One region of the Pseudaquabacterium inlustre genome, then DNA from elsewhere that is predicted to be linked to it. Evidence: predicted binding sites of a transcription regulator. Region 1 holds the regulator's gene; the other holds the start of a gene.
The links. Region 1 encodes HrcA, which represses chaperone genes, less so after heat shock. Its sites were predicted from a motif close to TTAGCACTCNNNNNNNNNGAGTGCTAA; they were not measured.
Positions count from the first base shown of each region.

Region 1 (15,912 bases):
GCCAGTGCCAGGCGCGACAGCTCGCCACCCGAGGCCACCTTGGCCAGCGGCCGCGGCGTGCTGCCGGCATGGCCGGCGACGAGGAACTCCACGCCCTCCAGCCCCTGCGACTGCGGCGCCGGCAGCGGCGTGAAGCCCACCTCGAAGCGGCCGCCGGCCATGCCCAGGCTTTGCATCGCGCGGCTCACGGCCTCGGCCAGCGGCTTGGCGGCGGCGCGGCGCGCCTTGCCGACGGCCTTGGCCTCGGCCTGGTAGGCGGCATCGGCCTGGGCGTAGGCGGCTTCGAGTGCGGCGGTGTCGGTGGCGGCGTCCAGCGCCTTCAGCTCACTGCGCCAGCTGGCCAGCAGGGCCGGCAGTTCGTCGGGCGGGCGGCGCCAGCGGCGGGCCAGGCCCATCCAGGCCGACATGCGCGCATCCAGCTCGCCCAGGCGGTCGGGGTCGAGCTCGGCACGGCCCAGGTAGGCGTTGAGTTCGTGCGCGGCGTCCTGCAGCTGGGCCAGTGCGCCGTTCAGTGTGTCGATCACCGGCTGCAGCCGGGCGTCGTGGTCGGCCACGTCGGCCAGCGCATCCACGGCGCGGCTGGCCAGGGCCTCGGCATTGGCCTCGTCGCTCTCGGCGATCGCGTTCAGCGCGCCGCGCGTGGCGTCGATCAGCGCCTGCGCATGGGCCAGGCGCTGGTGCTCGGCCGACAGCTCGGCCCATTCGCCCTCGGTCGGGGCCAGCTTGTCGAGCTCGCCCACCTGCCAGGCCAGGCGCTCGCGTTCGCGCTCGATCTCGTCGCGTTGCTCGCGGGCGCGGGCCAGTGCCTCGGCCGCAGCCTTGCGGGCGCCGAACAGCGCCACCAGCGGCGCGGTGGCGATGCCGGCCTGGGTGTCGAGCAGCTCGCGCGCGGCGGCGGCGCGGGTGAGGCTTTGCCAGGCGTGCTGGCCGTGGATGTCCAGCAGGTGGTCGGCCACCTCGCGCAGCTGGGCCACGGTGGCCGGGCTGCCGTTGATCCACGCGCGGCTCTTGCCCTGGGCATCGACCGTGCGGCGCAGCAGCAGCGTGGGCTCGTCGTGATCGAAGCCGGCCTCGTCCAGCCAGCCCAGCAGCGCGGCGGGGCGGTCAAACTCGGCCGTGATGTCGGCGCGGGCGGCGCCTTCGCGCACCACGCCGCTTTCCGCGCGGCTGCCGAGTGCCAGCTGCAGCGCGTCGATCAGGATGGACTTGCCGGCCCCGGTCTCGCCGGTGAGCACCGAGAAGCCGGCATGGAAGTCGAGTTCCAGCGCCGGCACGATGACGAAATCGCGCAGCGCGAGACGGCGCAGCATGGCTAGACCACTCCCTCGTACCAGCGGAGTTTTCTGCGCAGCGTGGCGTAGTAGCTCCAGCCGCGCGGGTGCAGGAAGCGCACCTTGTGCGCCGAGCGCCGCACGCGCACCTGGTCGCCGTGCAGCAGGCTGGCCAGGCCCTGCATGTCGAAGTTGGCCGAGGCGTCGCGGCCGGCCACCACGGTGATGCGCACTTCCTCGGCATCGGGCAGCACGATGGGCCGGTTGCTCATGGTGTGCGAGGCGATCGGCACCACCACCCAGCCGGCGATGCGTGGGTGCAGGATGGGCCCGCCGGCCGACAGCGCATAGGCCGTGCTGCCGGTGGGCGACGAGACGATCAGGCCATCGGCGCGGATGTTGGCGACGAACTCGTCGCCGATGTCCACGCGCAGCTCCACCATGCTGGCGGTGGCGCCGCGGCCCACCACCACGTCGTTCATCGACAGGCCCTCGAAGAAGCGCTCGCCGTCGCGCCACAGCTCGCCTTCGAGCATGGCGCGCGGGTCTTCCTCGTAGTCGCCGGCGATCATCGGCGCCAGGGCCTCGCGCCAGTGGCCCAGCGGCACATCGGTGATGAAGCCCAGCCGGCCCTGGTTGATGCCCACCAGCGGCACGTTGTGGCGGGCCAGCTCGCGGGCGATGCCCAGCATGGTGCCGTCGCCGCCGACCACGATGGCCAGGTCGCAGCGCGCGCCAATCTGCGCGGGGGTGAGGGCGTCGAACTCGGTCAGGCCGGTGCTCAGTGCCGTCTCGCGTTCGAGCGAGACCTCCAGGCCTTCGCGCATCAGGAACTGCGCCACCTCGGCCAGCAGCGGCCGGATGCCTTCGGCCTGGTATTTGCCCACCAGCGCGGCATGATGGAAGCGGCGTGACATCGTGCGGGGGATTACACCACAGGGCCCCTCGGCAAACCCTCGGCGCCACGGGGTTCCCACAGGCCGTTCCGTACAATGAATCGGAGTCACGGAACAGTCATGGACGAGCGCGCCCACACCCTGCTGAAGACCCTGGTCGAGCGCTACATCGCCGATGGCCAGCCGGTGGGTTCGCGCACGCTGTCGCGGGCCTCGGGGCTGGAGCTGTCGCCGGCCACCATCCGCAACGTGATGGCCGACCTGGAAGAGCTGGGCCTGATCGCCAGCCCGCACACCAGCGCCGGGCGCATCCCCACGGCGCGCGGCTACCGCGTGTTCGTCGACACCATGCTCACCGCGCGGCCGGTCAACCTCGACACCATGCCGGCCGACGTGGCCAGCGTGCGCGACCAGTTGCAGCCGGATCAACCGCAGCGCGTGATCGCCCAGGCGGCGCAGATGCTGTCCAGCCTGTCGCATTTTGTGGGCGTGGTGACGGCGCCCAAGCGCGCCGGTGTGTTCCGCCACATCGAGTTCTTGCGCCTGGGCGACAAGCGCGTGCTGGTGATTCTGGTGACGCCCGAGGGCGACGTGCAGAACCGCGTCATCTTCACCGCCCGCGACTACCCCGAGAGCGAGCTGGTGGAGGCCACCAACTTCCTCAACACCCATTACGCCGGCCTGGCGGTGGACGAGATGCGCCTGCGCCTGCGCAGCGAGGTGGATGCGCTGCGCGCCGACATCGCCACGCTGATGCAGGCGGCGGTGCAGGCCGGCAGCGATGCCATGGCCGATGGCGCCGACCAGGTGGTGATCTCGGGTGAGCGCAACCTGCTGGGCGTGCAGGACTTCGGCCAGGACATGGGCTCGCTGCGCAAGATGTTCGACCTGTTCGAGCAGAAGACCGAGTTGCTGCGCCTGCTGGAGAACAGCAGCCGCGCCGAGGGCGTGCAGATCTACATCGGCGGTGAGAGCGGCGTGGTGCCGTACGAGCAGCTGAGCGTGGTGTCGGCGCCGTATGAGGTGGACGGCCGCATCGTCGGCACCCTGGGTGTGGTGGGCCCCACGCGCATGGCCTACGAGCGCATGGTGCAGATCGTGGACATCACCGCGCGCCTGGTCGGCAACGCCCTGAGTCAGAGGTGATGGGGCACCCGGTTCCGCGGGTACGCGGAACCACCCGCCGGGCGGGTTGGCCGGTCAGCTTGGGGCGGCCCGGCGTTTGACCGGCTCGCTTCGGTCTACTTCACTGGGATCGGCGTCGCCCGATCCACCGGCACCGCCGTCACCGCATTCTTCGGCGAGCCGTCGATCAGCCGGTCGGAGTAGGTCAGGTAGACCAGCGCGTTGCGCTGCGCATCCACCATGCGCACCACGCGCAGGCGCTTGAACACCAGGCTGATGCGCTCGCTGAACAGTTCGTCCTGCCTGGGCAACGGCTTCGGGAAGCTGATCGGCCCCACCTGGCGGCAGGCGATCGAGGCCTCGGCCTTGTCTTCGGCGATGCCCAGCGCCCCCTTCACGCCGCCGGTCTTGGCGCGCGAGACATAGCAGGTGACGCCCGGCACCGCGGGGTCGTCATAGGCCTCGACGACGATCTTGTGATCCGGCCCGATCAGCTTGAAGGCCGTGTCCACCTCGCCCAGCTTCTCGGCCTGGGCAGCAGTGGCGGCCAGCAGCAGCGTGGCAAGGGCAGGGGCGAGGCGGCGGACGATCATGCAGGCAACTCCGGTGCAGGGTGCCGGCATTGTGAGCCGGGCCGGGGGCTGTCTTGCGCCGCCTAGAATCGCGCCTCGTCACAGGGGGCCGTTAGCTCAGTTGGTCAGAGCAGAGGACTCATAATCCTTTGGTCATTGGTTCAAGTCCAATACGGCCTACCACCCTGACCGATCCGATCTGCCCGGCCCCCGTCGCCGCTCAGCGCAGATCGAACCGGTCCAGCGCCATCACCTTGCCCCAGGCCGCCACGAAGTCGCGCACGAACTTCTCGCGGTTGTCGTCCTGGGCGTACACCTCGCTGATGGCGCGCAGCTGCGAGTGGGCGCCGAAGGCCAGGTCGACGCGGGTGGCTGTCCACTTCAGCTGGCCGCTGGTGCGGTCGCGGCCTTCGTAGGCGTTGTCGCCCACGGGCTGCCAGGTGGTGGCCATGTCGGTCAGGTGCACGAAGAAGTCGTTGCTGAGCTGGCCCACGCGCTGGGTGAGCACGCCATCGCGGCTGCCGCCGGTGTTGGCACCCAGCACGCGCAGGCCGCCCACCAGCACGGTCATCTCGGGTGCGCTCAGGCCCAGCAGCTGGGCGCGGTCGACCAGCATGGCCTCGGGTGACACGCTGAACGGCGCCTTGCGCCAGTTGCGAAAGCCATCGGCCTGGGGCTCCAGCACCGCGAACGAGTCGGCATCGGTCTGCTCGGGCGTGGCGTCGGTGCGGCCGGGGGTGAAGGGCACTTCGATGGCATGGCCGGCGGCGCGGGCCGCGGCTTCCACGCCGGCGGCGCCGGCCAGCACGATCAGGTCGGCCAGCGAGATGCGCTTGCCGCCGGTCTGCGCGGCGTTGAAGGCGTCGCGCACGCCATCCAGCGTGGCCAGCACGCGGGCGAGTTGCGTGGGGTCGTTCACGGCCCAGTCGCGCTGCGGCGCCAGGCGGATGCGGGCGCCGTTGGCACCGCCGCGCTTGTCACTGCCGCGGAAGGTGCTGGCCGAGGCCCAGGCCGTGGCCACCAGCGCGCTCACGCCCAGGCCGGTGGCCAGCACGCGCTGCTTGAGTTCGGCGATGTCGGCAGCGTCCACCAGCGGGTGGTCCACGGCTGGCAGCGGGTCTTGCCAGATCAGGTCTTCGGCCGGCACCTCGGGGCCCAGGTACAGGCGCTTGGGGCCCATGTCGCGGTGGGTGAGCTTGAACCAGGCGCGGGCGAAGGCGTCGGCAAACTTCTCCGGATGGGCCAGGAAGTCGCGCGAGATCTTCTCGTAGGCGGGGTCGAACTTCAGCGACAGATCGGCCGTGGTCATCATCGGCGCGTGCTGCCTGGTGGGGTCGTGCGCATCGGGGATCATGTCCTCGGGCGCGCAGTCCTTGGCGCGCCATTGGTGGGCGCCCGAGGGGCTCTTCACCAGCTCCCACTCGTACTTGAACAGCACGCTGAAGTAGCCCATGTCCCAGCGGGTGGGGTTCGGCTTCCAGGCACCCTCGATGCCGCTGGTGGTGGTGTGCACGCCGTGGCCGCTGCCGAACTGGTTGATCCAGCCGAAGCCCATCGCCTCCATCGGCGCGGCCTCGGGCTCGGGGCCCACCAGCTTGGGGTCGCCAGCGCCATGGGCCTTGCCGAAGGTGTGGCCGCCGGCGATCAGGGCCACGGTTTCCTCGTCGTTCATGGCCATGCGGGCGAAGGTCTCGCGCACGTCGCGGCCGCTGGCCGCGGGGTCGGGCTTGCCGTCCGGGCCTTCGGGGTTCACGTAGATCAGGCCCATCTGCACGGCGGCCAGCGGGTTCTCCAACTGGCGGTCACCGCTGTAGCGGCTGTGCGGCTTGTCGCTGGTGGCCAGCCACTCGGTCTCGGCGCCCCAGTAGATGTCTTCCTCGGGGGCCCAGATGTCGGCGCGGCCGCCGCCGAAGCCGAAGGTCTTGAAGCCCATGGTCTCCATGGCCACGTTGCCGGCCAGGATGAACAGGTCGGCCCAGCTGATGGCGTTGCCGTACTTCTTCTTCACCGGCCACAGCAGGCGGCGGGCCTTGTCGAGGTTGCCGTTGTCGGGCCAGCTGTTCAACGGCGCGAAGCGCTGGTTGCCGGTGCTGGCGCCGCCGCGGCCATCGGCCGTGCGGTATGTGCCGGCGGCATGCCAGGCCATGCGGATGAACAGGCCGCCGTAGTGGCCCCAATCGGCCGGCCACCAGGGCTGGCTGTCGGTCATCAGCGCGGCCAGGTCGCGCTTGAGGGCGCTGTAGTCCAGCTGGCCGAAGGCGTGGGCGTAGTCGAAGCCGTCGTCCATCGGGCTGGACACCGGCTGGTGCTAGTGCAGGATGGCCAGGTTCAGCTGGTTGGGCCACCAGTCGGCGTTCGAGCGCTGGGCGTGGGTGCTGCGCGCGCCGGTGGTCTGGTGGAACGGGCATTGGCTGATGCTGCTCATCGAGGTCTCCAGGTCAGGATCGAGATCGATAGTCTCTGAAAATGGGGATTGAAAGGCCAATTGAGCCTGGCAATTTCGCAGATTGGTGCACTGCATGGCGCAGTGCACCGATGGCCCAGCCTCTCAGGCCCCGGCCAGCGCCTCGTGCATCAGCGCGGCGATGGCCTGCTGGCGTTGGCGCGTCATGCGGTCCATCGAGGCCGCCACGCTGATGCCGGCCAGCGGCAGGCCATCGGCATCGCACAGCGCGCGGCCCACGCCGAGCACACCCTTGACCGCATGGTTGCCCACCACCGACCAGCCGCGCTCGCGCGTGCTGCGCACCAGGATGCGCAGGCGCTCCACCGTCATGCCGCCGTAGCGCGCCAGCGCGTCGCCGTGCGCGCCGATGGCCGCGCGTGCCTCGGCCTCGGGCATGGCGGCCAGCAGGGCCAGGCCGGCGGCGCCCACGCCCAGCGGCTGGCGGCTGCCCACCTGCACCGCCAGGATCTGCACCGGGTAGCTGCCGATGTGCCGCGCCACGCACCAGGCGCTGTGGCCCTCGCGCACCACGGCGAAGGCGGCGTCGCCGCAACCGGCGCTCACCCGCGCCAGCACCGGCGCCAGGCGCTGCGCCATCTCCGACGCGATGTCGCTGAGCTGCCGCGCGCCGCGCAGCTGCGCCGCCGGCGCGGCCACGTAATGCCAGCGGCCCTGGCGCTGCACATGGCCGCAATCGATCAGCGTGGCCAGCAGGCGGTAGACGGTGGCGCGCTCCAGCGCCAGCGCGCGGCACAGGTCGGCCACGCGCGCGCCGGCCTCGCCGCTGCGCTGCACGGCCTCCAGCAGCAGCAGGCCGCGGCGCAGTGCGCGGCCCTCGGGTTCATGCGCCGGGTGGGGGCGTGATTCGTCCGCCTGACGGACGTTTGAGGGCGGGGTGGGGCGCGGCATCGACAAGAATTTTCATCCAGACGGCCGACGCATCGCCGCCGCACCGCAGGAGACACGCCATGCCCTTCGAACCCACGCCCCGACCCGGCACCCGCGCCATGACGCGGGCCATGCCGCACCCCACCCGCCGCACCGCGCTGGCCGCGCTGCTCAGCCCGCTGGCCGGCGGCGCACTGGCGCAGACCTGGCCGGCCAAGCCGATCCGCCTGGTGGTGGGCTATGCCGCCGGCGGCGCCACCGATGTCATCGCCCGCCTGGTGGGCCAGAAGCTGGGCGAGGCACTGGGCCAGACCGTGGTGGTGGAAAACCGTGCCGGCGCCAACAGCAACCTGGGCGCCGAGGCGGTGGCGCGTGCGCCGGCCGACGGCCACACGCTGTACATGTTCACCATCGCCAACACCATCAACGCCTCGCTGTACGACAAGCTGGGCTACGACCCGCAGAAGGACTTCGAGCCGGTGGGCCTGATCGCCAAGGTGCCCAACATCCTGGTGGTGAACCCGGCGCTGCCGATCCGCACGGTGGCCGACTACGTGAAGTTCGCGAAGGACAAGCCGCAGGGCATCAGCTTCGCGTCGTCGGGCAGCGGCTCGTCCATCCACCTGTCGGGCGAGCTGTTCAAGTCGGTGGCCAAGCTCAACATGCTGCACGTGCCCTACCGTGGCAGCGCGCCGGCCATCACCGATCTGCTGGGCGGCCAGGTGCAGTCGATGTTCGACAACGCGCCGTCGGCGCTGCCGCATGTGCAGGGCGGCAAGCTGCGCGCGGTGGCCATCACCAGCCCGCAGCGTTCACCGCTGCTGCCCGAGGTGCCCACGCTGGCCGAATCGGGCTATGCCGGCTTCGACGTGCAGAGCTGGTTCGGGCTGGCGGCGCCGGCCGGCACGCCGCGCGCGGTGATCGACAGGCTGAACACCGAGTTGAACAAGCTGGTGGCCATGCCCGAGGTGGCCCGGCGCCTGGCCGAGATGGGCGCCACGCCGGCCACCGGCACGCCCGAGCAGATGCGCGCCTTTGCCGCGGCCGAGCAGCGCCGCTGGCAGGCGGTGGTGAAGCAGTCGGGCGCTCGGGCAGACTGACGCGCAGGAGGCCCAGACACCCATGTTCCCGATCGACTTCTTCTGGCGCGCCGCGGCGCGCTGGCCCGAGCGCATCGCCATCGATGCCCCCGAGGGCACCGTGCGCTACGGCGAGCTGGCGGCCCAGGTGGCCGCGCTGGCCGCAGCGCTGCGCGCGCTGGACGCGCAGCCCGGCAGCCGCGTGGCCATCTGCGCCGGCAACAGCCGCGAGCACCTGCTCGCCCTGCTGGCCGTGCTGGCCAGCGGCAAGGTGTGGGTGCCGCTGAACGCCAAGAGCACGGCCACCGAGATCGCCCGCATCGTGCAGGCCACCGAGCCCGGCATCGTGGTGGCCGACCCCGCCTGTGCCCCGCTGATCGCCGGCGCCCCCGGCCACGTGCTGTGGACAGGCAACGGCCCGCCGAACACCCCGAACGCCCCCACGCTGGTGCAGCAGGTGGCCGCCCATGCCGGTGCCGCGCCGGTGGACCTGGCCGCGCTGGGCCTGACCGAGCGCGACACCCAGGCCATCAAGTTCACCGGCGGCACCACCGGCCTGCCCAAGGGCGTGATGCAGCCCTACCGCGCCTGGCTGGCCAACATCAGCAACCAGATCCACTGGTGGGGCCTGACGGCCGACGACCGCTATGTGCTGGCCGCGCCCATCACCCACGGCACCAGCACCTATGTGCTGCCCATCCTGGCGCAGGGCGGCTGCCATGTGGTGCTGGCCGAGGCCGGCGCCGAGGCCGTGCGCGGCGCCTTCCGCGACCGCGCGGGCACCTGCTGCTTCATGCCGCCCACGCTGATCTACATGCTGATGGCGCTGCCCGGCGCCGACGCCACGCGGGCCAGCGACTACCCGGCGCTGCGCCGCCTGATCTACGGTGGCGCGCCGATGCCGCCCGGCAAGATCCGCCAGGTGCGCGCCTTCTTCGGCCCGGTGCTGGGCACCACCTACGGCCAGACCGAGGCGCCGCAGATCATCACCGTGATGCGCCCGGACGACTTCGACGACGAAGCCCGGTGGGCCAGCGTGGGCCAGGTGAGCTGGTTCACCGACGTGGCCGTGATGGCGCCCGATGGCCGCCTGTTGCCCGCCGGCGAGGTGGGCGAGGTGGTGGTGCGCGGCGACCTGGTGATGGGCGGCTACTGGCGTCTGCCCGACAAGACCGCCGAGACCCTGGTGAATGGCTGGCTGCACACCGGCGACCGCGGCCTGATCGATGCGCGCGGCTACCTGTACCTGAAAGACCGGTTGAAGGAGCTGGTGATCACCGGCGGCTTCAATGTCTACCCCATCGACGTGGAGAACGCGCTGGGCCAGCACCCGGCGGTGCACGAGTGCGCGGTGTTCGGCGTGCCCGACGACAAGTGGGGCGAGGCCGTGACGGCCGCGGTGCAGCTGCGCGAAGGCCAGACGGCTACCGAGGCCGAGCTGATCGCCTTTGTGCGCGAGCGTCTGGGCCCGGTGCCGACCCCCAAGCACGTCCACTTCCACGCCAGCCTGCCGCGATCGCCGGTGGGCAAGGTGCTCAAGACCGAACTGCGCCGCCTGGCGCTGCCCGCAGGAGACACGCCATGAGCGCAGCACGCAACCCATCCGTTCCCGAAACCCGACTGTGCAGCCACACGCTGACCAGCCTGCACTACCGCGACAAGAGCCTGGTGGACGACCTGCTGGGCCAGCGCAGCTTCACCGAGGTGATGCTGATGCAGATCCTGGGCCGCGAGCCGCGCGGCGTGGACATGCGCATGGTGGACGCCGTGCTGATCACGCTGATGGAGCATGGCCTGACGCCCAGCGCCATCGCCACGCGCCTAGTCTACATGAGCGCGCCCGAGAACCTGCAGGGCGCGGTGGCCGCCGGCCTGCTGGCGGTGGGCTCGTCCTTCGTCGGCACGATGGAGAACTGCGCGCGCCTGCTGGACCAGCTGCAGGCCGCGGCCGACCCGCAGGCCGAGGCCCTGGCCATCGCACGCCAGCACAAGGCCGAGCGCAGTGCCGTGCCCGGCTTCGGCCACCACCTGCACAAGCCGGTGGACCCGCGCGCCTACAAGCTGCTGGACCTGGCCCGCGCCGAGCCCGAACTGCCGGGCCGCCACTTGCAGGCGCTGATGACGCTGTCGGCCGCGGTGGACGAGGTGGCCGGCCGCCCGATCACGCTGAACGCCACCGGCGCCGTGGCCGCGCTGCTGGGCGAGATCGGCGTGCCCACCGGCGTGATGCGCGGCTTTGCCGTGATCTCGCGCGCCGCGGGCCTGGTGGCCCACATCGTGGAGGAGCAGCACAGCCCCTCGGGCCGCTTCATCTGGGACACGGTGGAGCAGGCCATGCCCACGATCGTGGACACGCCGTGAGGCCGGCTCAGTAGGTCTTGTAAGGCAGGAACTTGCCGCTCATCGTGATCGATACGCGGTCGCCGGCCGGGTTGGGCTCGCGCTGCAGGTCCATCTTGAAGTCGATGGCGCTCATGATGCCGTCGCCGAACTCTTCGTGGATCAGCTCCTTGAAGGTGGTGCCGTACACGCTCACCAGCTCGTAGAAGCGGTAGATCAGCGGATCGGTGGGCACGCTGGTGGGCAGGCTGCCCTTGTAGGGCACCACCATCAGCCACTTCTTCTCGTCGGCGCTCAGGCCGAAGATCTTGCCGATGATGTCGGCCTGCTTCTTGTCCAGCGTCATCTGGCCCAGGCAGGCGGCAGTGACCCATTCCTTGCTCAGGCCCACCTTGGCGGCCACATCGGCCCACTTGATGCCCTTGGCCACCTTGGTGGCGATGATCTTCTCGGTGACGTCCAGTCGGCTCATGGCCAGTCTCCTGCGGTTGGGGTGTCAACCCCTTAGCAAGAGGCGGGCCGGCTGCCGCGCTCAGCGCCCCTGGTAGCTGGGCTCGCGCTTGTCCAGAAAGGCGCGGATGCCCTCCTGGAAATCCTCGCTCTGGCTGCTGAGCACCTGGTTGCGGTCTTCCATCGCGATGGCTGCGTCGAAGCTGGGCGCGTCGATCGTGAAGTTCAGGCAGTCCTTGGTGAGCGACAGGCCCATCGGCGTGGTGCGCAGCATGTCGGCCACCAGCGACTTGGCCTCGGTCAGCAACTCGGGCATCTCGGCCACATGGCTCACCAGGCCCAGCGCCAGCGCGCGCTGCGCACCCAGGAAGCGGCCGGTGAGCATCAGCTCGCTGGCCACCGAGCTGCCCACCATGCGTGGCAGGAAGTAGCTGACGCCCATGTCGCAGGCGGTGAGGCCGATGCGGATGAAGGCGGCGTTGAAGCGCGCCTCGGGCGTGGCCAGGCGGATGTCACTGGCCAGCGCCAGGCCGAAGCCGCCGCCCGAGGCCGAGCCCTGCACCACGCTGATGATGGGCTGCGGGCAGCGGCGCATGGCCAGCATGATGTCGCGGATGCTGCGCTGGTGCTTCAGCACATCGGCGGCGGCGCGGCGGCCGGCCGGTGCGCGCTCTTTGAGGTCGAGCCCGGCGCAGAACACGCGGCCGGCGCCCTGCAGCACCACCACGCGGATCTCGGGCCGGTGGTAGAGCGCCTGCATGTACTCGCGCAGCGCGGTGACGAGGGTCTCGTCCATCGCGTTCAGGCGCTCGGGCCGGTTCATCGTCAGCCAGGCGACCTGGCCTTCCTCGTGGACTAGAAGGACGCTCATTTTGTAGCCTGGGTGGTCGATGGTGGATGGGATCAGAGCGAGCGAGAGATCACTTCCTTCATGATCTCGCTGGTGCCGCCGTAGATGCGCTGCACGCGGGCATCGGCATACATGCGGGTCACCAGGTACTCGTTCATGAAGCCGTAGCCGCCGTGCAGCTGCAGCAGTTCATCCAGCACCTTGCCCTGCATCTCGGCGCCCCACAGCTTGGCCATGCTGGCGGTGGCCGTGTCCAGCGTGCCGGCCACGATCTGTTCCACGCACTTGTCCATGAAGGCGCGGCCCACGGCGATCTGCGTGGCCACCTCGGCCAGCTTGAACTTGGTGTTCTGGAAATCGGCCACCGTCTGGCCGAAGGCCTTGCGCTCGCGCACATAGGCCAGCGTGGCCTCGTAAGCGCCTTCCATGCAGGCCACGGCGCTCACGCCGATGAACAGGCGCTCGTAGGGCAGGTCGCCCATCAGCTGGTAGAAGCCCTGGCCGGGCTTGCCGCCCAGCAGGGCATCGTCGCCCACGCGTACGTCGTCGAAGAACAGTTCCGAGGTGTCCTGGCTCTTCATGCCCATCTTGTCGAGCACGCGACCGACGCGGAAGCCCGGCGTGTCGCCGGGGCCACCTTGATGCCGCCCGGTCTCGACGATCAGGATCGAGGTGCCGCGCGCGCCCTGGCTGGGGTCGGTCTTGCACACCACCAGCACCACGCCGGCGAGGTAGCCGTTGGTGATGAAGGTCTTGCTGCCGTTGAGCACATAGCCGCCCTCCACCTTGTCGGCGCGGGCGCGGATGCCTTGCAGGTCACTGCCGGCGCCGGGCTCGGTCATCGCGATGGCGCCCACCAGCTCGCCACTGGCCAGGCGCGGCAGGTACTTGCGCTTCTGTTCCTCGGTGCCGTGGTTCAGGAAGTAGTGCGCCACGATGGAGTGCACCGAATGCGCCCAGCCGCTGATGCCGCGGCGCGCGCATTCTTCGGTGATGGTGGCCTCGTGGCGAAAGTCACCGCCGCCACCGCCCCATTCCTCGGGGATGTCGGTGCACAGCAGGCCCAGTTCGCCGGCCTTGCGCCACACGGCGTGGCCCACGTTGCCGCGCTTGCGTGCGGCCTCGTCGTCGGGCACCAGTTCGCTGTCGACGAAGCGGGCCGCGGTGTCGCGGAACTGGTCGAGGTCGGGGTCGCTCCACGAGCGCTTCAGGTTCAGTGGCATGGTGCTTCTCTCAATGAATCAATTGACCCGGCGTGCCTTGCCGGCCCAGTACGGCTCGCGCAGTGCGAACTTCTGCAACTTGCCGGCGGCCGACATCGGCATCTCGGTGCGGAACTCCACGCTGCGCGGGCACTTGTAGCCGGCGATCAGGGTCTTGCAGTGGGCCATGACGCTGGCCTCGGTGACGTCGCTGCCTTCGCGCTTGACGATCACCGCATGCACGCGCTCGCCCCACTTCTCGTCGGGCACGCCGATCACGGCGCACTGCTGCACGCCGTCCAGGCTGGCCAGCGCGTTCTCCACCTCGGCCGAGTAGACGTTCTCGCCGCCAGTGACGATCATGTCCTTGATGCGGTCGACCACGTAGAGGTAGCCGTGCTCGTCGAGCCGGCCGCCGTCGCCGGTGTGCATCCAGCCACCCTTCAGCGCGGCGGCGGTCTCGGCCGGCTTGTTCCAGTAGCCCTGCATCACCATCGGGCCACGGGCGCAGATCTCGCCCACCTGGCCCACCGGCACCTCGTTGTCGTCGGGGTCGACGATGCGCACCTCGGCGATCGGCACCGGCCGGCCGGCGGCGCGCAGGCGCGTGGCCTGGTCGGGGCCGGGCAGGTGGTCCTTCGGGCTCAGAAGCGTGATGGTGGGCGAGAGTTCCGTCATGCCATAGGCCTGGGCGAAGCCGGCATTCGGCAGCGCGGCCATCGCGGCCTCCAGCAACGCGGCTTCGATGGGCGCCGCGCCGTACAGCACCAGCTGGATGCAGCTGAGGTCGAACTCCTGGAAGCGTGGGTGTTCGATCAGCCGGCGGATCATCATCGGCACCAGGAACATCTCGCCCGGCCGGTGCTGCTGCACGGCCTGCAGGATGGCCAGCTCGTCGAAGCCCGGCACGATCACCGCGGTGCCCAGGCGCATCATCAGGATGATGCTGAGGCCGCAGCCGGCCACATGGAACATCGGCGAGACCACCAGGCCGCTGGTGAAGGGCGCGCGCGGGATGGCCGCCGAGCCCGACAGCGCGTTCACGAACAGGTTGCCGTGGCTGAGCATCACGCCCTTGGGCCGGCCGGTGGTGCCACCGGTGTACATGATGGCGGCCAGGTCGGTGTCGTGCCGGTAGGCGTCGGGCACCGGTGTGGCGGCGGCCATCAGCGCCTCGTAGCTGAGTGCGCCTTCGGGCGTGGGGCCGGTGCCGCAGTGGATCACCGTCTTCAGCGACGTACTTTGCGTGCGCAGCGCCGGCACCATGCCGGCGAAGGCGTCGTCGACGATCAGGATGCGGGTGTCGCAATCGTCCAGCGAGTAGGCCACCTCGGCGGGGCTCCAGCGGATGTTCACCGGGTTCACGGCGCCGCCGGCCCACCAGGTGCCGTAGAAGAACTCGAGGTAGCGGATGCTGTTGAGGCCGAGCATGCCGACGCGGTCGCCGGGCTGGATGCCTTGGGCCTGCAGCACGCTGGCGAGCTTGGCGACTCGGTTTGCGAATTGCTGTCGCGTGAGCTGTTCGGTGCCGAAGATGGCGGCGATGTCGTTAGGGCGTTCGCGCACGCCCTTGTGGACGGCTTGGGTCAGGTACATCTTGCTTGTCTCGATGCTTGGTGTTTGTGCGTGTTCGCTGCAGCGCGCCGGGATTTCGCCCCGGCGGGCGACCTACTTTCTTTTCGCGAAAAGAAAGTAGGCAAAGAAAGCGCTTCCCAAACTTTCCGACACCCCCTCGCGCTTGAAGCGCATCGAGACGGGCGCCTCGCCCGCCCGGCGGGCTCGAACATAGCCAGTCGGAAACGGAATGGGCCATTCCCAGGCAAAGCCCCCCCGGTCAGGACTTGTGTGAAGAACGCGGGCAGGCACGAAAGACTGCCAGAGCGGCGCCATGCGACGGCCTTGCCATCGGCGGCGCCGCTTCCTTCATCAAGCCCTCGTCCGGCAGCCTGTTCGAGCCCGCCGGGCGGGCGAGGCGCCCGCCTCGATGCGGGAGAAGCAGCAGTGCCGAAACGGAAAGTTTGGAAGCGCTTCTCTTTGCCCCCTTTCTCTTTCGCGAAAGAGAAAGGGGGTCGCCCGCCGGGGCGAAATCCCGGCGCGGTGCACCGAGCAGCAGCAGAAGAAGGCAAGGCAGAAAGCATCACCGCCAACTGGCCAAAGCATCTTCCAATGTCGTTGCAGAGGGCGCTGTCGGCACCGCCGGCGCCGTCCGCGAGAACCGCGGCGCCGGTGCCGGCTGAACGACGCCACCGACCGTGACAAACGTCTCCCGCGCCCGGTTGTGCGCATGCTGCGGCGCCTCGTCCCAATCCAGCACCGGCGCAAAGCAGGCATCGCTGCCTTCCAGCAGCGCGCACCACTCGTCGCGCGTCTTGGTGCGGAACACGTCGGCCAGGCGCAGCTTCAGCAGCGGCCAGCGGGCGGCGTCCATTTGGCCGTCGAACATCGGATCGTCGATGCCGCAGCGCTGGCGCAGTTCGGCATAAAACTGCGGCTCGATGGCGCCCACCGCCACGTACTTGCCGTCGGCACAGGCATACGTGTCGTAGAAGTGCGCGCCGCCGTCCAGCAGGTTCTCGCCGCGCTGGTTGCTCCAGCGCCCGGCGGCATGGAAGCCGTACATGAACGCACTGAGCAGCGAGGTGCCATCGGTCATCGCCGCATCCACCACCTGGCCTTTGCCTGAGCCCTTGGCCTCGTGCAGCGCAGCCAGCACACCCACCAGCAGCAGCATGCCGCCGCCACCGAAGTCGCCCACGTAGTTCAGCGGTGGCACCGGCGATTCACCACTGCGGC
Region 1 covers NZ_JBBUTH010000001.1:959,428-975,339, reverse strand. Annotated here, with positions in the region: gene recN (DNA repair protein RecN) at 1-1,310, opposite strand, end outside; gene AACH10_RS04165 (NAD kinase) at 1,313-2,188, opposite strand; gene hrcA (heat-inducible transcriptional repressor HrcA) at 2,288-3,313, shown strand; gene AACH10_RS04155 (CreA family protein) at 3,409-3,885, opposite strand; tRNA gene AACH10_RS04150 (tRNA-Ile) at 3,971-4,047, shown strand; partial or broken gene katG (catalase/peroxidase HPI) at 4,085-6,289, opposite strand; gene AACH10_RS04140 (IclR family transcriptional regulator domain-containing protein) at 6,413-7,219, opposite strand; gene AACH10_RS04135 (tripartite tricarboxylate transporter substrate binding protein) at 7,330-8,298, shown strand; gene AACH10_RS04130 (class I adenylate-forming enzyme family protein) at 8,321-9,862, shown strand; gene AACH10_RS04125 (citryl-CoA lyase) at 9,859-10,638, shown strand; gene cynS (cyanase) at 10,646-11,089, opposite strand; gene AACH10_RS04115 (enoyl-CoA hydratase/isomerase family protein) at 11,150-11,938, opposite strand; gene AACH10_RS04110 (acyl-CoA dehydrogenase family protein) at 11,971-13,140, opposite strand; gene AACH10_RS04105 (long-chain-fatty-acid--CoA ligase) at 13,159-14,715, opposite strand; gene AACH10_RS04100 (CaiB/BaiF CoA transferase family protein) at 15,257-15,912, opposite strand, start outside.

Region 2 (15,912 bases), on a different contig from region 1:
CCCCAACCCCGATGACGGTCTGCTGCGCCAGTGGCCGACCGCCACGCTGGATGTGAGCAAGCACCACGGTTATGCCTTCCAGTGGTTTGCGCTCAGCGCCTTGATCACGGGCCTGTATGTCTGGTTCCAAATCCTCCGACCCCGCCGCCGCTGAGGCCCCGCGCCACGCCGCACCGGCCGATGAACCCTTGGGCCTGGTGGTGCATTCGCTGCCGTCGCCTGGCGATGTGGTGGTGCGCCAGCGCGCGACGGGCCGCATCAAGATGCTGCTGGTGCTGGCCGTCTGTGCCGCGCCGGTGATCGCCAGCTACTTCACCTTCTACGTGGTGCGGCCCACGGGCACGGCCTACGGCACGCTGGTGTCGCCGCTGGCGATGCCTGCGCTGGAGGGCCGCACGCTGGCCGGGGCGCCGCAGGCGCTGCGTGGACTGGCGGGGCAGTGGCTGCTGGTGGCGGTGGACAGTGGTGCGTGCGCGGCGGCCTGCGAGAAGCGCCTGTTCATGCAGCGGCAGTTGCGCGAGATGACCGGCCGCGAGCGTGACCGCATCGACAAGCTGTGGCTGGTGGTCGACGACGCGCCGGTCACGCCGGCCCTGCGCCAGGCGCTGGAGGCCACGCCGGGCATGAACATCCTGCGCCTGCCGCGCGAGGCCGTGGCCGCCTGGCTGAAGCCGGCGCCGGGGCAGGCGCTGGAGGACCACCTGTACATCGTCGATCCGCACGGCCAGTGGATGATGCGCCAGCCGGTGGATGCCGACCCGGCCAAGGTCAAGCGCGACATCGAGCGCTTGCTGCGGGCCTCGGCTGGCTGGGACCAGCCGGGTCGCCAGGCGCTGATCGGCGCGGCGGCGGCTGCGGCCGACCCCGCCATGGGCCCTGCGAGCCGCCCATGACGCCTTCGGCCGTCGATCTGTCACCGCTGCTGCGCCTGGCGCTGATGGCCGGCGTGGGTGCGCTGCTGCCGCTGGCCTGGTGGTGGCTGCGCCAGCGCGGCGCCGACACGCGCACCCGTCTGGCGGCGCTGACGGCGCTGACGCTGTTCCTGACCTTCGACCTGATCGTCTTCGGCGCCTTCACCCGGCTCACCGATTCAGGGCTGGGCTGCCCCGACTGGCCCGGCTGCTACGGCGAGGCCCACCCGCTGGCGGCACACGAGGAGATCCTGGCCGCCCAGACCGCCATGCCCACCGGACCGGTGACGGTGGCCAAGGCCTGGATCGAGATGATCCACCGCTACCTGGCCATGGTGGTTGGGGTGCTGATCCTGGTGGCGGCCGCGGTGAGCTGGCGTGCACGCCGGGCGCTGCCGCATTCGCCCTGGTGGCCGGTGGCCACGCTGGTGTGGGTGATCGTGCAGGGCCTGTTCGGCAAGTACACGGTCACGCTCAAGCTCTACCCGGCCATCGTCACGCTGCACCTGCTGGGGGCGATGGTGCTGCTGGCGCTGCTGGTTCAGCAGCATGAATCCTTCCGCGACCGGCCCCTGCTGGCGGCCTCGGCCACCGGGCGCCGCGGACCGTCACCGTGGTTCGCCGGAGCCGTGCTGGCCGTGGTGCTGGTGCAGGTGGCGCTGGGCGGCTGGGTGAGCACCAATTACGCGGTGATGGCCTGCAGCGGTTTCCCCACCTGCAATGGCCAGTGGTGGCCGGCGGCCGACATGGCGCATGGCTTCACGCTGCTGCGCGAGCTGGGCCGCGCCGGGCACGGCGGTTTCCTGCCCTTCGAGGCACTGGTCGCCATCCACCTGGTGCACCGCGCTTTCGCGCTGGTGGCCTTCGCGGCACTGCTGGCGCTGGCCTGGGTGCTGCATCGCCACGGCGGCGTCGCGCAGCGCCGCTATGCGTTGGCGCTGCTGGCGCTGGTGCTGGCGCAGGCCGGCAGCGGCCTGTCCAACGTGGTGCTGGGCTGGCCGATCGCCGGCGCCCTGGCGCACAGCGGCGGCGCCGCTGCGCTGGTGGGCGTGCTCACCTCGCTGCTGGCGCGCGTGCGCGCCGGGCAGGCCGCGCCCGCTTCGTCCCTGAACTCTGCCGGCCGCACGCAGCGGCTGCGCACCGTCTGATCCGTCTTCGAGAAACGCCTTCGCCGATGTCTTCGACGTCCACCCTGTCCACGCCCCCGCCGGCATCCGTCTGGCGCCAGTACTGGGCGCTGACCAAGCCGCGCGTGGTGCAGCTGATCGTGTTCTGCGCCGTCATCGGCATGCTGCTGGCCGAGCCCGGCGTGCCGCGCCTGGGCCTGGCCGTGCCGGCGGCCGTCGGCATCTGGCTGGTGGCCAGCGCCGCGGCGGCGTTCAACTGCCTGGTCGAACAGGCCATCGACCGCAAGATGGCGCGCACCGCCTGGCGGCCCACGGCCAAGGGCGAACTGGGCAATGCCCAGGCGCTGGCGTTCTCGGTGGTGCTGTGCGCCATCGGCAGTGCGCTGCTGTACGTCTGGGTGAACCCGCTGACCATGTGGCTGACCTTCGCCACCTTCGTCGGCTACGCCATCGTCTACACCGTGGTGCTCAAGCCGATGACGCCGCAGAACATCGTCATCGGCGGTGCCTCGGGCGCCATGCCGCCGGTGCTGGGCTGGGCCGCGATGCGCGACGACGTCGGCCCCGAGGCCGTGGTCATGTGCCTGATCATCTTCCTGTGGACGCCGCCGCACTTCTGGGCGCTGGCGCTGTACCGGGTGGAGGACTACCGTCGCTCGGGCCTGCCGATGCTGCCGGTCACGCATGGCTCCGACTTCACGCGGCTGAACGTGCTGCTCTACACCCTGGTGTTGTTCGCGGCCACGCTGCTGCCCTTCATCATCCGCATGAGTGGCTGGGTGTACCTGGTGTCGGCCGTGGTGCTGGGCGGGTGGTTCATCGCCTACGGCATCATGCTGTGGCGTGACTACAGCGACGCGCTGGCGCGCAAGACCTTCCGTTTCTCCATCCTCTACCTCGCGCTGCTGTTTGCCGCGCTGCTGGTCGACCACTACCTGATGCCATGGCTGTCCTGACTTTCCTGCCTTCGCGCCGGCGCGCCCTGGCCCTGGCCGCCGCGCTGCTGGCCGCGGGTGTGCTCACCGGCTGCGAACGCGGCGCCCCTGGCGCCGGCGGCAGCCGCGCGTCCTTCAAGGGCGTGGACATCACCGGCGCCGACTACGCCCGCCAGCTCAACCTGAACGACCCCGACGGCAAGGCGCGCACGCTGGCCGAGTTCAAGGGCAAGCTGGTGGTGGTGTTCTTCGGCTACACCCAGTGCCCCGATGTGTGCCCCACCACGATGGGCGAACTGGCCGAGGTCAAGCGCAGCCTGGGGTCCGACGGCGCCAAGGTGCAGGGCATCTTCGTCACGGTGGATCCCGAGCGCGACACCGCCGAGCTGCTGAAGGCCTATGTGGCCAATTTCGGCCCCGACATGCTGGGCCTGCGCGGCACGCCCGAGCAGACCCAGGCGGCGGCCAAGGAATTCAAGGTGTTCTTCAGCAGGGTGCCCGGCAAGACCGACACCAGCTACACCATCGACCACACGGCCGGCTCCTACGTGTTCGACACCCAGGGCCGCGTGCGCCTGTTCGTGCGCTACGGCGGCGGTGGCAAGGCCCTGGCCGAGGACCTGAAGACGTTACTCGCCGAAACAAGCTGACCGGGTTCTGGGGGGAGACGGTTTGGCATCTGACGTGGTAGCTTGTCAGATCACGACACCGCCTCCGGAGACCCGACATGCCCCGTCTGCTCAAGCCGCTACTCGCCCCCTTGATCGCTGCCGCCGGCCTGGTGGCGTTGCCGGCGCGGGCCGACCTGCACCATGGCTTCGATGCTGGAGCCGAAGGCTGGACGGTGGTGGAAGGTGGCGAGATGACCTGGCAGGCCACTGGCGGTGCCAGCGGTGGCTACCTGCGCTTCACCGACCTGGACAGCCGCGACATGCTGGCGGTGCTGAACCTGGGCGGCGTCGACTGGTCCGCGTACATGGGCGCCACGCTGTCCTTCCAGGTCCGCAACCTCAGCGGCCACACCGACTACTGGGCGCCGTTCGGCCAGGTGACGCTGACCCACACGGCCGGCTCCGGCATCACCGTGGACGTGGCCGGCGTCGGCCAACCCGCCAACGACGGTCTGTGGCACACCTATTCGCTGGTGCTGGATCCGGTGGTGTTCGCCAATGTGCTGGGCTCGGTGAAGACGCTCAGCATCAAGATGGAGTTCGCCGTCAGCGACCCGGCGCGCCCCGCGACCTTCGAGACCGCAGGGCTGGACAACGTCAACCTGTCCACGCTGTCGGCCGTGCCCGAGCCCGCCAGCTGGGCGCTGCTGGCTGCCGGTGGCCTGCTGCTCGCCGGCGCCCGGCGGCGCGCCCGCTGATCAGGCCGTGGCCTCCAGCGCCTTGCGCATCTTCTTCATCGCCGCCACCTCGATCTGGCGGATGCGCTCGGCGCTGACGCCGTATTCAGCCGCCAGTTCGTGCAGCGTCATGCCGCCCGAGCTGTCGTCATTCACCTTCAGCCAGCGCTCCTCGACGATGCGGCGGCTGCGGGCGTCCAGCACATCCAGTGCGCGCAGCAGGCCGTCGCCCGACAGCGCGTCGCGGCGGCGGTCTTCCAGCACGCGGGTGGGTTCGCTGCGCTCGTCGGCCAGGTAGGCGATCGGGGCGTAGCCGCCTTCGTCGCCGTCGTCGGCCTGCGGCTCCAGCGCCACGTCGCCGCCCGACAGGCGGGTTTCCATCTCCACCACCTCGTCGGCCTTGACGTTCAGCTGCGTGGCCACGCGCTCGATCTCGGCGGCCGACAGCGTGTTGCGGTGCAGGTCGGCGTCGGCGGCGTCGCCCTTCAGGCTCTGCTTGATCGAACGCAGGTTGAAGAACAGCTTGCGCTGCGCCTTGGTGGTGGCCAGCTTGACCATGCGCCAGTTGCGCAGGATGTACTCGTGGATCTCGGCCTTGATCCAGTGCAGCGCGTAGCTGACCAGGCGCACGCCCTGTTCGGGGTCGAAGCGCTTGACGGCCTTCATCAGGCCCACGTTGCCTTCCTGGATCAGGTCGCCCTGCGGCAGGCCGTAGCCCAGGTACTGGCGGCTCACGCTGACCACCAGACGCAGGTGCGACAGCACCAGGCGGCCGGCGGCGTCCAGATCGCCCGCGTCGCGCAGGCGGCGGGCGTAGGTGCTTTCTTCGTCCTGCGTCAGCATGGGCAGCTGGTTCACGGCGGACACGTAGGCATCCAGGTTGCCCAGCGAGGGCACCAGGGCCCAGGGGTCACGAACCGACAGCGCAGTGGTGGAGGACAAGGTGGTCATGGTGCTGTGGAGAGCTCCGTAGACATTTGGTTCCGTTCATATTAGCACTCACCCGAGAGGAGTGCTAAGGAAGGGAAACCGCCCGCGCCGGCGCTGTTCCGGGCCTTGACCCAGGTCAGGCGGCCAACTGGGCGTCCAGCACTTCCAGGAAGCGCGCCAGGTCCAGCGGCTTGGTCAGGTAGTGCCGTGCGCCGCTGGCCAGCGCCTGCTGCACCCGCGCCGGCGTGGCGTCGGCCGACAGCGCCACCACCGGCACGCGGGCGCAGGCCGGGTCGGCCTGCAGGCGCTGCAGCAGCGCCAGGCCGTCGATGTCGGGCAGGTGCATGTCCAGCAGCAGCAGGTCGGGCGGGTCGCGCCGCACCGCGTCCAGGCCCTCCAGGCCCAGCGTCGACACGCTCAGCCGCACCTGCGGGCGCTGCAGCAGCACGCCGCGCAGCACCTCGACATTCGTCTCGTTGTCCTCGATGTAGTGCACATGGCGCTGGCGGTAGGCCGGCTGCGGGGCATCCAGCGGCGACGGCGCGGCGCCCGGGCTGACGGCCGGCGCCTGCACGGCCGAGGGCAGGCGCAGCACGAAGGTGGCGCCGGTGGCGCCCGGTGCACCTTGTCCGCGCTCGGCATGCAGGCTGCCGCCCATCAGCTCGGCCAGCCGACGGCTGATGACCAGGCCGATGCCGGTGCCTTCGACGCTGCCATGCTCGCGGCCCAGACGGTTGAAGGGCTGGAACAGCTCGGCCATCTGCGCCTCGCTGAGGCCCAGGCCGGTGTCGCTGACGCGCAGCTCGACGCCGCGGCCGCCGTCGAGGGCTTGCGACGCGATGCGGATGCGGCCCTGGTCGACGTTGTACTTGACGGCATTGCTCAGCAGGTTGGTCAGCACCTGGCGCAGGCGTGTCTCGTCGGCCAGCAGTTCGGGGGTGTCGTCGGCCAGCTGCAGGTCGATCTGGATGCCGCGCTGTGCGGCGGCGGTCTCGACCATCGCGACGCAGTGGTGCACCAGCGGCGCCAGGGCCACCACGCCGGGCTGCAGGCGCAGCTCGCCGGCCTCGATGCGCGACAGGTCCAGCGTGTCGTTGATCATCTCCAGCAGATGCCAGCCGGCGCGCAGGATCTGCGCCGCCCAGCCGGCCTGGTGCGGGGCCAGCGGCTGGCGGCGGTCCAGTTCCAGCAGCTGCGCGAAGCCCAGCATGGCGTTGAGCGGGGTGCGCAGCTCATGGCTCATGCGCGAGAGGAACTCGCTCTTGGCCAGGTTGGCCGATTCGGCGCGGGCACGGCCCTGCTCGGCCTCCTGGCGGCGGCGCTGGTCGGTGATGTCCTCCATCACCGCCACCAGGCGCTCGGGGCGGCCCACGGCGTCGAGCAGCACGCTGCAGCGTGCCTGCACCCAGGCCTCGGGCGCGGGCGCGGGCGCGGGCGGGTTCAGCCGCGCGGGGGGCCAGGGTGCGACCGGCCCGCCCCGCAGCAACTGCGCCAGGCGGGCCGCCGCGGCCGGCTGGTCGTCGGGATGCAGCAGCTCGGGGATGCGGCGCTGCGCCAGCGTGTCGGCGTCCAGGCCGGTCATCTCGCGCAGCCGCGGGTTGGCCTCACGGATGCGTCCGTCCAGGTCGGCGTAGATGATGCCCACCGGCGCCTGGTCGAAGATGTTGCGCAGGCGCCGCTCGCTGTCGCGCAGCGCGCGCTCGGTGCGCTCGCGCTCGGCCACCTCGTGCTCGAGCTCGGTGGTGCGTTCGGCCACGGCGGCCTCGATGCGCCGTGTGCGCCCGGTCACCACCAGCAGCAGCACGGTCAGCACCCCGGTGGCCAGCAACCCCACCAGCGAGAACAGCCAGGCATTGCCGCGGCCGGCGTCGGGCACCTCGGCGGCCGGCGCGCTGAGCACCAGGTCCCAGTGGCGGCCGGCAAAGGCCAGGGCCCGGTGGTGCACCAGGCGGTCGCCGATCGCCGCGGTGCCTTCCGGCCGGCCGGGTGTGGTGCCGGATGTGGTGCCGGGGGTGGCACCGCTCACCTGCTCGCAGCCGCTCGGGCCGGCCAGGCGGCGGCGCGCGATCGTGGGGTCGGTGTCGATCAGGCACCAGCGCAGGTAGGGCAGGGCGCCCTGGCGCGCGGCGTCCAGCACGGCCTGCATGCGCAGCGTCACGAACACCATGCCGCGCAGCGCGGCGCGGCGGCTGTCGGGCTGGGCCAGTGCACCGTCGGCATACAGCGCGCGGTAGACGACCACGCCGCTGTCGTCGCCGGGCACCTGCGTCAAGGCAAACGGTGCGGTGGCGGCGGCGCTGTCGGTGCGCGTGGCGCGGTCGATGGCGGCCCGCGCCGCCGGCACGCTGCGCGAGTTGACGCCCAGCGCCGCGCCATTGCGGTCCTCGGGCTCGATGTAGCGGATGACCATCAGGTCGTCGGGCGCCTCGGCGGCGGACACCGGCGTGCCGTCGCTGCGTTCGAACACGTGCAGCGCGCGGCCGTCCTCGCGGTGCACGCGGGCCTCGAAACGCGCCACCTCGCTGCGCTGCACGCGCTCGGCATGGCCGATGGCCTGCACCGGCAGCGACATCGCCAGCCACGGGGCCGTGGCGCGGCGCATCTCCAGCACCGACACCTGGTCGGAGGCCAGGAACACGCCGCGCACCGCCTCCAGCGTGTGCAGCGAGGCCAGCAGCTGCGTGTCGAGCGCGGCCGTGGCCTGCGAGGCGTCGCGCTCGAACACGCTGCGCACGCGCAGCGCGTCCCAGCGGGCCACCACCACCGTGGCCAGCGCCAGCAGGACGCCGGCCACCAGCAGCGGCAGCACCAGCGTGAGCCGCCGCGCCGCCCAGTCGGCGCGCGGCCGGCCGATCCAGGCCAGCGCCACCGGGGTGCCGATCAGCACGCCCAGCGCATCGCCCAGCCACCAGGTCCACCAGGTCACCAGGCGGTCGTCGGCGCCCAGCACGCCCCCCAGGCTCAGCGCGGTGGTGGCGATGCTGGGGTTGAGCGTGCACGCCAGGGCTGCGCTCAGCAGCGCGAAGACCAGCACCTCGCGCGGCTCGGTCAGTGCCGGCGCTTGGGTGCGCCCGCGCATCAACAGCCAGCGGCCGGCCAGCGCCTGCAGTGTGGCCCCGGCCGCCACGGCCAGCGCCATCAGCCAGCCGGCCAGCGTGGTCCAGGCCGGCGTGCCGCCCAACTGCATCTGGATGGCCCAGGCGCCCAGGGCCACGCCCACCACGGCAGCCCGGCCATGCACCAGCAGGGCCGCCAGCGCCAGGCCGGCGGGCGGGAACAGCGGCGACGCGTTGGACGGTGCCACCGCCAGCATCAGGGCCACCTGCCCCAGCAGCCAGTAGCCCAGGGCGGTGGCCAGCGCCACCCGCCAGGCACCGCCGGTGGCGGTGTCCTTGGGAGCGGGGGAGGCGGTACTGCGACTCACGGGTGGCTGCCGTCCGGTGGCGGACCGAGCCCGTGCCGGGCCCGCCGTGGCGGGTGCCAGCCCGGGATCAGACGTTGAACAGGAAGTTCATCACGTCGCCATCCTTGACGACGTATTCCTTGCCTTCGGCCCGCATCTTGCCCGCATCCTTGGCGCCTTGCTCGCCCTTGTAGGCGATGAAATCGTCGAAGGCGATGGTCTGGGCGCGGATGAAGCCGCGTTCGAAGTCGCCGTGGATCACGCCGGCGGCCTGCGGCGCGGTGTCGCCGATGTGGATCGTCCAGGCGCGCACTTCCTTCACACCGGCGGTGAAGTAGGTCTGCAGGCCCAGCAGGCGGAAGCCCGCGCGGATCAGGCGGTTCAGGCCTGGCTCGTCCTGGCCCATCTCGGCCAGGAACAGCGCCTTGTCCTCGTCGGACATCTCCGACAGGTCGGCCTCGGTCTTGGCGCAGATGGCCACCACCGGCGCCTTCTGCGCCTCGGCATAGGCCTTCAGGCGGTCGAGCAGCGGGTTGTTCTCGAAACCATCTTCCGCCACGTTGCCGACGAACATCGCCGGCTTGGCGGTGATCAGGCACAGCGGCTTCAGGATGGCCAGCTCTTCCTTGCTGAAGTCGATGCTGCGCACCGGCTTGGCCTGGTCGAGGGCAGCCTGGCACTTCTCGAGCACCTTCACCAGCGCGGCGGCGTCCTTGTCGTTGCCCGAGCGGGCGGCCTTGGTGTAGCGCTGCAGGCTCTTTTCCACCGTGCCCAGGTCGGCCAGGCACAGCTCGGTCTGGATGACCTCGATGTCGGCGATCGGGTCGACCTTGCCGGCCACGTGGATGACGTTCTCGTCCTCGAAGCAGCGCACCACGTTGACGATGGCGTCGGTCTCGCGGATGTGGCTGAGGAACTGGTTGCCCAGGCCCTCGCCCTTGCTGGCACCGGCCACCAGGCCCGCGATGTCGACGAACTCGACGATGGCCGGCACGATGCGCTCGGGCGAGATGATTTGGGCCAGCTGGCCCAGGCGCGGATCGGGCACCTCGACCACGCCCACATTGGGCTCGATGGTGCAGAACGGGTAGTTCTCGGCGGCGATGCCGGCCTTGGTGAGGGCGTTGAACAGGGTGGACTTGCCGACGTTGGGCAGGCCCACGATGCCGCATTTGAGGCTCATGGGGGGCTTTCGACTGGAGGCGCGGGCCCCCGGATGCAAACCGTGGATTTTAGGCGGTCGGGTTCACGGGGCGCTGACAGGTGGGCCGCCGGCCCCGGATGGCCGGCCGATCGCCGCCTGTTCGCGCCTTGGGGGCATGGGGCGGCTTCCTACAATGAGGCCGATGAATTCCTGTGATGTGTGCATCCGCGGCGGCGGCGCGGTGGGCCTGGCGCTGGCGCTGTCGCTGGCGCGGCAGGGCCTGGCCGTGGGCGTCGTGGGGGCGCCGGCGGTGGCCGACGCGGCCGCCGTGCCGGCCCGGCCCGATGTGCGGGCCTATGCGCTCAACGACCGCTCGCGCCGCCTGCTGACCACGCTGAAGGTGTGGGATGCGTTGCCGCCCGACGCCGTGACGCCGGTGGACGACATGCGCGTGCACGGCGACGCCGCCGATGCCGCCGGCGCCCGCGGCGCCATCGCCTTCTCGGCCTGGCAGCAGGGCGCCGAGGCGCTGGCCTGGATCGTCGATGCCGCGGCGCTGGAGCAGGCGCTGGCCACCGCGGCGCGCTTCGCACCGCACCTCGCGTTTCTGGATGCGGCACCGGCCGGTGTGCCGCTCACCGTGCTGGCCGAAGGCAAGGCCTCGGCCAGCCGCGAGGCGCTGGGCGTGCGCTTCGAGCGCCACCCCTACGGCATCACCGCGCTGGCCGCGCGCCTGGTGGCCAGCCAGCCCCACCAGGGCGTGGCGCGGCAGTGGTTCCGCTCGCCCGATGTGCTGGCCCTGCTGCCCTTCGACCGGCCGCAGCCCGGCGCCAGCTACGGCCTGGTGTGGTCACTGCCCACGGCCCAGGCCGAGCACTGGCTGGCGGCCGAGCCGGCCGCTTTCGAGCAGGCACTGAACGAGGCCACGGGCGGTGCGGCCGGCAGCCTGACGCTGGCCAGCGAGCGCGCGGCCTGGCCGCTGATGCTGGGCCGTGCCGAGCGCCTGTGTGGCGACGGCTGGGCCCTGGTGGGCGATGCCGCCCATGTGGTGCACCCGCTGGCCGGCCAGGGCCTGAACCTGGGCCTGGCCGACGTGGCCGCGCTGGCCGAGGTGATCGCCCAGCGTGAGCCCTGGCGTGCGCTGGGCGACGCCACGCTGCTGCGCCGCTACGAGCGCCAGCGCGCCGGGCCGAATGCCGCGATGGCCCTGGTGACCGACGGCCTGCACCATCTTTTCGCACAGGATCAGCCGGTGCTGCGGGAACTCCGCAACCGCGGCATGACTCTGCTCGACCGCCTGGCGCCGATCAAGCGCCTGCTCACCCAACAGGCGCTCGACCGCTGACGCCACCCTCGAAAGCCCGCCGATGACCCCGATGCTTCCCCTGCTGCGCCGTTCGCTGGCCCTGCTGACGCTGGCCGCCGCGCTGCCGGTCATGGCCGACGAGGCCGCGATCCGCAAGAACCTGGCCGAGCGCCTGCCCAACTTTCCGAAGATCGACGAGGTCAGCAAGACGCCGATCCCCGGCCTGTACGAGGTGCGCCTGGGCACCGACATCCTGTACAGCGACGAGAACGGCAACCACCTGGTGCAGGGCTCGATCATCGACACCCGCAGCAAGTCCGACCTGACCCAGGCGCGCATCGACAAGCTCACCGCCATCGACTTCGCCAGCCTGCCGCTGAAGGACGCCGTGGTGCTCAAGCAGGGCAGCGGCGCACGCAAGCTGGTGGTCTTCGCCGACCCGAATTGCGGCTACTGCAAGCGGCTGGAGAAGGACCTGCTGGCGCTCAAGGACGTGACCATCTACACCTTCCTGTACCCGATCCTGGGGCCTGACTCCACCGCCAAGAGCAAGGACATCTGGTGCGCCAAGGAGCCGGGCAAGGTGTGGCGCAACTGGATGGTGGACGGCCAGGCCCCGGGCAAGGCCGCCGCCGGCTGCGACACCACGGCGCTGGAGCGCAATACCGAACTGGGCCGCCGTTACAAGGTGACCGGCACGCCGGCGGTGGTGTTCGAGGACGGCTCGCGCGCACCGGGCGCCATCCCCACGGCGCAGATCGAGGCCCGCATGGCCGCCGGCAAGAAGAGCTGACATGGTGCACCCGGCCGCCGGGTTCGGCGTCCACCCGCCGGGCGGTTTCCCGGGCCGGCTTGGGAGCGGCCCGGCGCTCGGCCCGCGTCGCGTGCCCTGTCCCACGGGTTCTCACCGCGCGGCGACAATGCGGAGGCGCTCGGCCTGAGCGCGCTCCGCCCAAGTTCCGCCAGAGGACATCCGCCGTGACCCGCGCCGCCCCCGCTCCGCACCTGCCCACCCCGATCTACGAGGCCCCGCTCACCGACACCGCCCGCTGGCTGGGCCACCTGGGCCTGGTGCCCTTCGTGCTGGGCGCGCTGCTGGTGTGGGTGGTCAACATCGAGGCCCACCCCTACGCCACGCTGGCGCTGTCGGCCTATGCGGCGGTGATCGTCTCGTTCCTGGGCGGCATCCACTGGGGCATCGCCTTCCGCCAGACGGCGCCCTCGGCCTCGCTGTTCATCTGGGGCGTGGTGCCCTCGCTGATCGCCTGGGTGGCGGTGATGATGCCGGCCAGCGCCGGCCTGGTGGTGCATGGCGTCATGCTGGCCGTGTGCTACGCGGTGGACCGCCGCGTCTACCCGGTGCAGGGCCTGCAGCGCTGGCTGACGCTGCGCTTCCGGCTCTCGGCCGTGGCCTCGGTGAGCTGCTTCATGGGCGCGGCAGGAACCTGATGCTGTTGAACGAAGCGCGCCGGCCGACATGATCTTTTACCGCGTCGACCTCGACGACCTGCACGGCCACCACTACCGCGTCACGCTCACCGTGCCGCAGCCGGGCGAGGGGCTGGAGCTGGCGTTGCCGGTGTGGATTCCCGGCAGCTACCTGGTGCGCGAGTTCGCGCGCCACCTGTCGGGCGTGCAGGCGATGCAGGGCCGCACCGCCTGGGACGTGCAGGCGCTGGACAAGGCGCGCTGGCGCGTCAGCCGGCCGGCCGGTGCGCCTGCCAGCCGTGCTGCGCTCACCGTCACCTGGCGCGTCTATGCCTTCGACACCTCGGTGCGCACGGCGTTTCTGGACGACCGGCGCGGCTTCTTCAACGGCACCGGCCTGCTGTTGCGCGTGGTCGGCCGCGAGGCCCAGCCGCAGCGCCTGAGCCTGGGCCGCCTGCCGGCCCACTGGGAGGTGGCCACGGCCATGCCCGCCGCGCCCGAAGGCCCGGCACGCGGCGAATCCGGCGCCTGGCTGGCGGCCGACTACGACGAACTGGTCGACCACCCGTTCGAGCTGGGCAGCTTCTGGCGCGGACATTTCAGCGCCGGCGGCGTGCCGCACGAGGTGGTGGTGGCCGGCGCCTGGCCGCGCTTCGACGGTGACCGGCTGCTGAAGGACACGCAGCGCATCTGCGCCGCGCAGATCGCGTTCTGGCACGGCGCCGATGCGCCGCCGCGCAGCGCGCCCTTCGGCCGCTACGTGTTCCTGATCAACGCGGTGGGCGACGGCTACGGCGGCCTGGAGCACCGCGCCAGCACCGCGCTGCTGACCAACCGCGCCGACCTGCCGGTGCAGGGTGCCGGCCACGGCGCGGCGGCCTCGGACGGCTACATCGGCCTGCTGGGCCTGATCAGCCACGAGTACTTCCACAGCTGGAACGTCAAGCGGCTGAAGCCGGCCGAGTTCGCCACGCTGGACTACCAGCAGGAGAACTACACCCGGCTGCTGTGGTTCTTCGAGGGCGTGACCTCGTACTACGACGACCTGATGCTGCGCCGCGCCGGCCTGATCGACGCACCGCGCTACCTCAAGCTGCTGGGCCGCAGCGTGGCCGCGCTGGCCGCCACGCCGGGCCGCCAGGTGCAGAGCGTGGCCGAGGCCAGCTTCGACGCCTGGGTGAAGTACTACCGCCCCGACGAGAACACGCCCAACGCCACGGTCAGCTACTACATCAAGGGCGCGCTGGTGGCGCTGGCGCTCGACCTCAGCCTGCGCCAGCGCGGCCACAGCCTGGACGACGTGATGCGCCGGCTGTGGCGCGACAGCGGCGGCGGCGCCATCGACGAGGCGGCGATCGGGGCCGCGCTGCAGGCCGTGGCCGGCCGCGCGCTGCAGCGCACGCTGCGCGCCTGGGTGCACGGCACCGATGAGCTGCCGCTGGCCGAACTGCTGGCCGCCACCGGCGTGACCTGCCGCGACGAGCGCGCCGGCTGGGCCGCATCGCTGGGCCTGAAGCTCAGCGAGGGGCCGGTCAGCGGTGTGCAGGTGAAATCGGTGCTGGCCGGCAGCGCCGCGGCGGCGGCGGGCATCAGCGCCGGCGACGAGTTGCTGGCCGTGGATGGCTGGCGCATCCGCCGCCTGGACGAGGCCCTGGCCTGGGTGGGCCGCGACGCGCCGTTCGACCTGCTGCTGGCGCGCGACCAGCGCGTGCTGAGCCGGCGCGTGCAGCCGTCGGCGGCGGCGGGCGGATACGCCACCACGCCCGCGCTGGCGCTGCATGACCGCCCGGCGCGCCATGCGCTGGCCCGGCGCCGCGCCTGGATCGATGCCTGAGCCCACGGCGCAGCGCGGCACCGGCCGGCGCTGGGTGCGGGCTGCGCTGACGCTGTCGGTGGCTACCGTGCACCTGCTGCTGCTGGACGAGGTGGCGCGCAGTCGGCTGAGCGATGGCGCGGGCCACAAGCTGCCGGCGCGCATCGAGGTGGCCTTCGTGCGCGAGCTGGCGCAGGCCGCGCCGCCCCCCGAGGCGCCGGCCCCGGCGCCCGCCGCCACGCCCGCGCCGCGGCTGCCGGCGGTGACGCAGGCCCCCCCCCGCCCGCCGCAGCCGGCGGCGTCGGCCCCCGCCGATGCGGCCTCGGCAGCGGTTGCGGCGGCTTCGGCCGCAGAGGCTTCCGCACTGGCACAGGCCCCGGCAGCCTCGGCCCCGGCGGCTGCCGCCGTGACGGTTGCCAGTGCCGCCACGGCCGCCAGCGCGGCACAGCCCACCAGCGCCTTGGCCGCCGCCATGCCCCCCGCCAGCGCGCCGGCCGTTGCTGCCGTGGCCTTGAGCCCTGCCGCACCGGCCGCATCGGCGGCCGTGGCCAGCTTCGACTGGCCGCCGTCCACGCAGCTGAACTTCAACCTGCTGGGCAACTACCGTGGCCCGGTGCAGGGCAGCGCGCGGGTGGAGTGGCTGCGCGACGGCAGCCGCTACCAGGTGCGCATGGAAAGCTCGGCCGGCCCGCTGTTCAAGCGCACCGGCATCAGCGAAGGCGAGTTGGGCGAGCGTGGCCTGACGCCGCGCCGCTTCTCCGGCGAGCAGAAGGTGCTGTTCGGCAATGCGCGGCGCTGGCAGCTGGGCTTCGGCCCCGAGCGCGTGACGCTGACCGACGGCCGCGAGGTGCCCGCGATGGCCGGCGCGCAGGACGAGGCCAGTCAGTACGTGCAGCTGACCTGGCTGTTCACCACCCAGCCCGAGCGGCTGAAGGTGGGGCAGTCGGTGGACATTCCGCTGGCCATCGGCCGCAAGCTCGAGCGCTGGACCTACGACATCGTCGAGGAGGAGCGCCTGCGCCTGCCCTTCGGCGAGGTGCCCACCTTCCACATCAAGCCGCGGCGCGAGGCCAGCGGCGGCGACCTGTCGGCCGAGATCTGGATCGCGCCCACGCTGCAGTACCTGCCGGTGCGCATCCTGCTGCGCCAGAGCGCCGAGGTGTGGGTGGACCTGACGCTGGCCCAGGCGCCGCTGCAGTCCAACCGGTGACCCCGGCCGTCAGGCCCATGCGTTAGATTGCCGGCAGCCAAGACTTTCCCCACCGAACCACCCCACCATGAGCTACGAAACCCTCCTCACCGACGTGCGTGGCGACGGCACGCGCCGCACCCTGCTGATCACGCTGAACCGCCCCAAGGCGCTGAACGCGCTGAACGACCAGCTGATGGACGAGCTGGGCGCCGCGCTGAAGGCGGCCGATGCCGACGCCGGCATCGGCGCCATCGTCATCACCGGCAGCGAGAAGGCCTTTGCCGCCGGTGCCGACATCGGCGTGCTGGCCCAGCATGACTTCGTGAAGGCCTACACCACCGACCTGATCACCCGCAACTGGGAAACCATCCGCAC
Region 2 covers NZ_JBBUTH010000003.1:230,514-246,425, forward strand. Annotated here, with positions in the region: gene AACH10_RS06335 (SURF1 family protein) at 1-154, shown strand, start outside; gene AACH10_RS06340 (SCO family protein) at 117-893, shown strand; gene AACH10_RS06345 (COX15/CtaA family protein) at 890-2,059, shown strand; gene cyoE (heme o synthase) at 2,086-2,994, shown strand; gene AACH10_RS06355 (SCO family protein) at 2,982-3,623, shown strand; gene AACH10_RS06360 (PEP-CTERM sorting domain-containing protein) at 3,701-4,342, shown strand; gene rpoH (RNA polymerase sigma factor RpoH) at 4,343-5,272, opposite strand; gene AACH10_RS06370 (CHASE domain-containing protein) at 5,388-8,675, opposite strand; gene ychF (redox-regulated ATPase YchF) at 8,743-9,837, opposite strand; gene AACH10_RS06380 (FAD-dependent monooxygenase) at 10,001-11,143, shown strand; gene AACH10_RS06385 (DsbC family protein) at 11,175-11,897, shown strand; gene AACH10_RS06390 (DUF3429 domain-containing protein) at 12,083-12,553, shown strand; gene AACH10_RS06395 (M61 family metallopeptidase) at 12,582-14,366, shown strand; gene AACH10_RS06400 (DUF3108 domain-containing protein) at 14,359-15,555, shown strand; gene AACH10_RS06405 (enoyl-CoA hydratase) at 15,623-15,912, shown strand, end outside.
Region 2: a site for HrcA is predicted at 5,314-5,340, ahead of rpoH (RNA polymerase sigma factor RpoH). Genes of this name have one in related genera too.